DNA from 2 places in the Pseudomonas leptonychotis genome. Region 1 is predicted to be linked to the other one. Evidence: predicted binding sites of a transcription regulator. Region 1 holds the regulator's gene; the other holds the start of a gene.

The links. Region 1 encodes sigma-54, which starts transcription at its own class of promoters, with help from an activator protein. Its sites were predicted from a motif close to ANTGGCATNNANNTTGCTNT; they were not measured.
Region 2: a site for sigma-54 is predicted at 2,455-2,474, ahead of D8779_RS03795 (pilin). Genes of this name have one in related genera too.

Annotation. Positions count from the first base shown of each region.
Region 1 covers NZ_RFLV01000003.1:290,559-293,894, reverse strand. Annotated here, with positions in the region: gene ptsN (PTS IIA-like nitrogen regulatory protein PtsN) at 1-12, opposite strand, end outside; gene hpf (ribosome hibernation-promoting factor, HPF/YfiA family) at 28-336, opposite strand; gene D8779_RS15680 (RNA polymerase factor sigma-54) at 530-2,044, opposite strand; gene lptB (LPS export ABC transporter ATP-binding protein) at 2,182-2,907, opposite strand; gene lptA (lipopolysaccharide transport periplasmic protein LptA) at 2,910-3,336, opposite strand, start outside.
Region 2 covers NZ_RFLV01000001.1:836,282-839,617, forward strand. Annotated here, with positions in the region: gene nadC (carboxylating nicotinate-nucleotide diphosphorylase) at 1-184, shown strand, start outside; gene D8779_RS03790 (PglL family O-oligosaccharyltransferase) at 227-1,897, opposite strand; gene D8779_RS03795 (pilin) at 1,973-2,410, opposite strand; gene pilB (type IV-A pilus assembly ATPase PilB) at 2,630-3,336, shown strand, end outside.

The DNA.
Region 1 (3,336 bases):
AAGTCGGATCATAGGAGATAGACGACGTCAGCGGGCCATAGCGCCCTGTTGACGATCGAGCTGTTTTTCCTTGTGTTTGATGAGTTGTCGGTCGAGTTTGTCAGTCAGTAAATCGATGGCGGCGTACATGTCTTCATGCTCGGCATTGGCGACGACTTCGCCGCCTGCAATGTGTAAGGTCGCTTCGATTTTCTGTTTGAGCTTTTCGACCTCCATGATGACCTGTACGTTGGTGATCTTGTCGAAGTGGCGCTCCAGTCGTCCAAGTTTCTCGACGATGTAGTCGCGCAGGGCGTCGGTCACATCCAGCTGATGTCCACTGATGTTGACTTGCATACCGCTTTCTCCTTGTTGCCGTGTGTAAGAGGCAGGCGAGAGGCCTGCCGCCGGAACACTGTGGCGTGGAAGACTCTGGCAGAACGAGCCTGGCACGGTCGCTAATCACTATTGGCAGTATGGCTGCTTTTGAGCAAAGGCGAGGCCTGGGCGTGTACTGTGCAGTGCTTTGATCTTCCTTCTGTGTGCCGCCTTAGATCAATCGTTTACGCTCACTGGAAGGCGCTATTCCGAGGGATTCACGGTACTTTGCGACCGTGCGGCGGGCTACTTGAATGCCTTGTGCTTCCAGTAAACCAGCGATCTTACTGTCACTCAACGGCTTTTTCGCATTTTCCGCGGCCACCAGTTTTTTGATGATGGCGCGGATCGCAGTCGACGAGCATTCGCCACCCTCGGAGGTGCTCACGTGGCTGGAGAAGAAGTATTTCAGCTCGTAAATGCCACGCGGCGTATGCATGAATTTCTGTGTGGTCACCCGTGAGATGGTTGACTCGTGCATGCCTACGGCTTCGGCAATATCGTGCAGAACCAAGGGCTTCATCGCTTCGTCGCCGTAATCGAGAAAGCCGCGCTGATGTTCGACGATCTGCGTGGCTACTTTCATCAGGGTTTCGTTGCGGCTTTGCAGGCTTTTGATAAACCAGCGCGCTTCTTGCAGCTGGTTGCGCATAAAGGTGTTGTCAGCGCTGGAGTCGGCGCGTTTCACAAAACCGGCGTATTGCGCGTTGACCCGCAGGCGTGGCATGGCCTCCTGGTTCAGCTCTACCAGCCAGCGTTCGTTGTGTTTGCGCACGATCACATCGGGCACTACATATTCGGGTTCGCTTGATTCGATTTGCGAGCCGGGGCGCGGGTTGAGGCTTTGAATCAGGTCGATCACCTGGCGCAGCTCGTCTTCCTTGAGTTTCAGGCGGCGCATTAGCTGGCTGTAGTCGCGGCTGCCAAGCAGGTCGAGGTAGTCACTGGCCAGACGCTGTGCTTCGCTCAGCCAGAGCGTTTTGGCGGGCAGCTGGCGCAGTTGCAGGAGCAGGCACTCGCCCAGGTTCCGCGCGGCGATCCCGGTGGGCTCGAATTGTTGAATGCGGTGCAGCACGGCTTCGACTTCGTCGAGCTCGATGTCCAGCTCCGGGTCGAACGCCTCGACCACTTCCTCGAGAGTTTCTTCGAGATAGCCCTGGCTGTTGATGCAGTCAATCAAGGTCACGCCAATCAGGCGATCCTTGTCCGACATTGGGGCTAGATTGAGTTGCCAGAGCAGGTGGCTTTGCAGGCTCTCACCGCTAGACGTGCGAGTGGTGAAGTCCCATTCGTCGTCATCATTGGTGCTGCTGGGCAAACTGCTGGCGCTGGTCTGGTAGATGTCTTCCCAGGCAGTGTCGACGGGTAGCTCGTTAGGAATGCGCTCGCCCCAGTCACCTTCTTCAAGGTTGTCCACGGTTTGCGTGGCTTCCTGGTAGTTGGTTTCTTGGTACGGCGTTTCAGGCTGTTCGCTGGGTGTGGCGCTTTCTGCGCCATCAGCCATGGGGTCCGAATTGTCGAAGTCATCGCCTTCTTCCTGGCGCTCGAGCATCGGGTTGGACTCCAAGGCCTCCTGGATCTCTTGTTGCAGATCCAAGGTGGACAGTTGGAGCAGGCGGATGGCCTGTTGCAGCTGCGGTGTCATCGTCAGCTGCTGGCCCATTCTCAGGACTAGCGATGGTTTCATTGCAGACCTTATTTACCGGCGTCTGTGCGCAGCCACTACAGGGCGCTTTTAAAAAGCGCCACTAGGAAGCAAATTATATGCCTGACTCTAAAGGTTTTGCCTAGCCTTGGCTGCAGTAGGCTTAAGAAAAGCCGTGGTTACAGCCTGAACTCATGCCCCAGATACACTTCTTTCACTGTCTGGTTGGCCAAGATGGTTTCGGCATCGCCTTCGGCGATGAGTTGACCATCACTGACGATATAGGCCGTTTCGCAAATATCCAGGGTCTCGCGCACGTTGTGGTCGGTGATCAACACACCGATGCCCTTGGCTTTGAGGTGGTGAATGATTTGCTTGATGTCGCCGACCGAGATCGGATCGACACCTGCGAAGGGCTCATCGAGCAGAATGAATTTGGGGTTGGTCGCCAGGGCGCGAGCAATTTCCACGCGACGGCGCTCACCACCAGACAAGCTCATGCCGAGGTTGTCGCGGATATGGCTGATGTGGAATTCCTGCAGCAAACCTTCAAGTTCCTTGCGGCGCGCGGCGCCATCGAGGTCTTTGCGGGTTTCCAGAATGGCCATGATGTTGTCGGCCACGCTGAGCTTGCGGAAAATCGAGGCTTCCTGCGGTAGGTAGCCAATACCCGCACGGGCACGGCCATGCATGGGTTGGTGGCTGACGTCGAGGTCATCGATCATCACGCGACCCTGATCGGCCTGAACCAGGCCTACGATCATGTAGAAGCAGGTGGTTTTGCCTGCCCCGTTGGGGCCGAGCAGGCCGACAATCTGCCCGCTGTCGATGCTCAAGCTGACGTCGCGCACGACCTGACGGCCTTTGTAGCTCTTGGCCAGGTGTTGGGCTTTCAATGTGGCCATTATTACTGCGCCTGCTGTTCGGCTGGTTTGTTCTTCGGCTGGATCACCATGTCGATGCGCGGACGTGGCGCGGTGACGTTGGTGCCCGTGGCGCGACCGGCGTTGACGATCTGGCGCTGGGTGTCGTAGACGATTTTCTCGCCTTCGAAGGTGTTGCCCTCTTGAATCACCTTGGCCTGATCGATCAGTACCACGCGCTCGTTGGCCATAAAGTATTGGATGGTCAGGCCGTAGGCCTTGACGATCTGCTTGTCGGCTGACGGCAGTTGCTCGTAGTAGGCTGGCTTGCCGACGGAGGTGAATACCTCGACATCACCCTGGGCGTTCTGGGTGATGGTCACAGTATCGCCGGTGACCTTCATGGTGCCCTGGGTGATAACTACGTCGCCGCGATAAACGGCAACGCCTTGTTTGTCATCCAATTCCGCG
Region 2 (3,336 bases), on a different contig from region 1:
GAGCCTGGATGAAATGCGTGAAGCCGTCGCCCTCACCCGAGGTCAAGCCAAGCTTGAGGCCTCAGGCGGGATAAATGAGACCACCTTGCGGGCAATTGCCGAGACTGGCGTGGACTACGTGTCGATTGGCGCGTTAACCAAGGATGTGAAGGCGGTGGACTTATCGATGCGTGTCAACACATAAACCTCACCAACAATCAACCGCCCACTAATATTTTGAGAAGAATCATTTAAGCAACGCACCTAACTGCGGATGCTCTGGCTCCAAGGCCCGCAAGTAACTCAAACTATTCTCATATGCTACAGGGCCATGCAATTCCCTCAGCAACTGTAATTGTTTCGATGCCAACTCGGGCTCACCATTCAAGCCTAAAGATAACGCGTAACGCAACAAACTTGGCGCATAGGCCGGCCTGTGCGCAACTTCCCGCATCCACTGCAACTGTTCTTTAGACATATTCTCTGCGGGATCAGTCCTAGCAAACCTTAAGAATTCGCGCACCTCTGTTAGAAGTAAAACATCCGGAGCAGGTTGATCCGCTTTCAAAAAGCCTATGCGAGCAGACTCAAAACGCATCAAACGATAATCCTCCTCAAGAAGACGATATTCGCGCCAAATCACAACAAGCAAACTCATCGATAAAACCAAAATTACACTTATCATCTTTTTGGAAAAAATAATCTCATAGCTATTGTGATGCTCGGCAGCAACACCACCTAGCAGGACGCCTAAAGGCAAAAGAAAATATGCATATTCCAAAGGCAACTCAAGCATCCCATGAGTTAACAGCAAGCACGCCACAGACAAAGCAAAAGTACTCTCAAGAGATCTGGCATTTAACGCCATACGCAAAAACCAAAAAAACAAGAACACGACTATTATCAAACCGAGAACAGGCCCGTTCCACAACATCAAATCAAGCACGACATTATGACTGTGAGCAGTCAGCATTTGCACAGGATAAAGAGACGACATTTCGACTTGAGCGAGCCCGACCTGACCCCAACCGTAACCCCAAAAAGGCCCATGCCAGATGGCAAGTATAAACTGCCACCATAGCGCCAACCGCTCAAACGATTGCGCGCGCGCAGCCAAGCTGGTGCTATCAAGCATCAAAAAACTAGAGATAAAAGGTAAAGCGACGACACACGCGCAGTAATAAACAAGCCAAAAAAACACAACCTTACTGCCAACTCTAAACTTATAAGATCTCCTTTTAACAAACCAAAAAAAAGCTACACACATAAACGCAAGCCATGGAGTTCGGGACTGCGTCAACGCAACACCGAATAGTAAAAACAAAACCAAGATACCCGCAGAATAACGCCCAAACCAACTTTTTTCATACGCATAAAGAACAGCTAGCACACCAATACCAAGCAATGTAGCCAGGTTATTCGGCTGCGCCAAGTTGGCAAACGGCCTACCACCGGGCGGCATATCCACAATCCAAATACTTCCAGACAGCAAAAGCCACTGCTTTAGAGCAATCCATATAGATATAACAGCCCCCAACATAAAGGCCCACACCATTACATCCAGCAAATACCCCCCATTCCGAGATGAGCGGAAAAACACACACCCAACAACTAACGCAAAGAAAAAGCCGATCAAATATAAAAAAGACAACAGAGCACTACTAAAAAAATAAATGCGCCCAAATGCAAATTGCACGAGAGGCACGAAAGCGACAAAAACAAAAAACAAAAAGGATGCCGGCACCTTCATATAGCAATTAGAAATTGCGCCCAGAACAAGAATCGCGACCGCAAGAAAACTTGCAAACTCTTGATACGCAGAAGACCATGGATAATAGTGATTGGGAAGTACCCAGCTCAACAAAAAAATGGCGCCTGCAATCAAAACACAATAACGCCCAAGCACAGAAACATGCACAAAACACCCCCAAAAAAAAGCGCCTAACAATAGGCGCTTTAAAATTCTGAATTCCTACAGCGGAATCAAATTTATTTACTTGCAGCTAGCTGGACGATACTTTTCCAGAACTGTGCCGCCACAAACCCAAGTCACCTGGCCTGTAGCTGCTACGTACGTGGCAGTCAATGTGATTGTGTTTTGGTTAGTAGCCACACCTAACGTAGCGGCATCACCAGTAGCTGTAACCACAGCGGATTGGCTGGCGGTAGAAGCGTATGAAACACCGGTCACATATTTGGAAACCTGCGAAGCAAGCACCAAGCTAGCAGTCGGTGGCAGCTGGCCCAGAGTAGCAGCAGCTTCTGATACGTTTGTTCTGGCCGACGATGCAGCCAGCATCACCTCAGAAACCTTGGCACGGGTTGTATAATCCTGATAAGCAGGCAATGCCACCGCAGCCAAAATACCGATAATCGCAACAACGATCATCAATTCGATCAGGGTAAAACCTTTTTGCATTTGAGCTTTCATAAAGCATCTCCTAGTTGTGATTAGGTCAACGACCTAATTCTACGAATGCATCCTTCATGCCAACTCCGCAACACCAGATCCCGGAAGATCCAGGCCAGCCTAAACACGCGACAACAAAGCTACCGGGCACTAACTGCCATTTTTTGTCACCCACCTGTTTTGCGTTTGGCACGTGCCAATCAACTAGGCTATAAGGCAATGAATGTTATGGAGCCTGCAATGAACGATAGCGTATCCCTTACCGGCCTTGCCCGCCAGATGGTTCTGGCAGAGCTACTGGATGAAAAAGCAGCCCAACAGGCGCAAAGCCAAGCCCAACGCAACAAGCTCTCGCTGGTCACTTATTTGGTTCAGAACAAGCTTGTCAAAAGCCGCGTACTGGCGGAGCTTGCATCTGAGCAATTTGGCGTCTCGTTCGTTGATCTGAATTCAATCGACAAGGAAAGCCAACCCAAGGATCTGGTGACTGAAAAACTTGTGCGCCAGCATCGCGTACTTCCTCTGTGGCGTCGCGGCAACAAACTCTTTATTGCCGTGTCCGACCCCACCAATCACCAAGCCGTTACTGATATTCAATTCAGCACTGGGATGAACACCGAAGCCATTCTGGTTGAAGATGACAAGCTTGGTGACGCCATCGAGAAATTCTTCGACTCAGCCTCCAGCGGCATGGATGACTTGGGGGATATTGACCTCGACGGCCTTGACGTAGAGGCCGTGAATGACGACGGCCCGGATGGCGGTGAAGGCAATACGGCTGACGATGCGCCAGTGGTACGATTCGTCAATAAGATGCTGCTGGATGCGATTAAAAAAGGCTCTTCGGACCTGCACTTTGAGCCTTACGAGAAAACCTATCGTGTGCGCTTTCGTACCGATGGCATTCTGCAAGAAATCGCCCGCCCCCCCATACAGCTATCGCCACG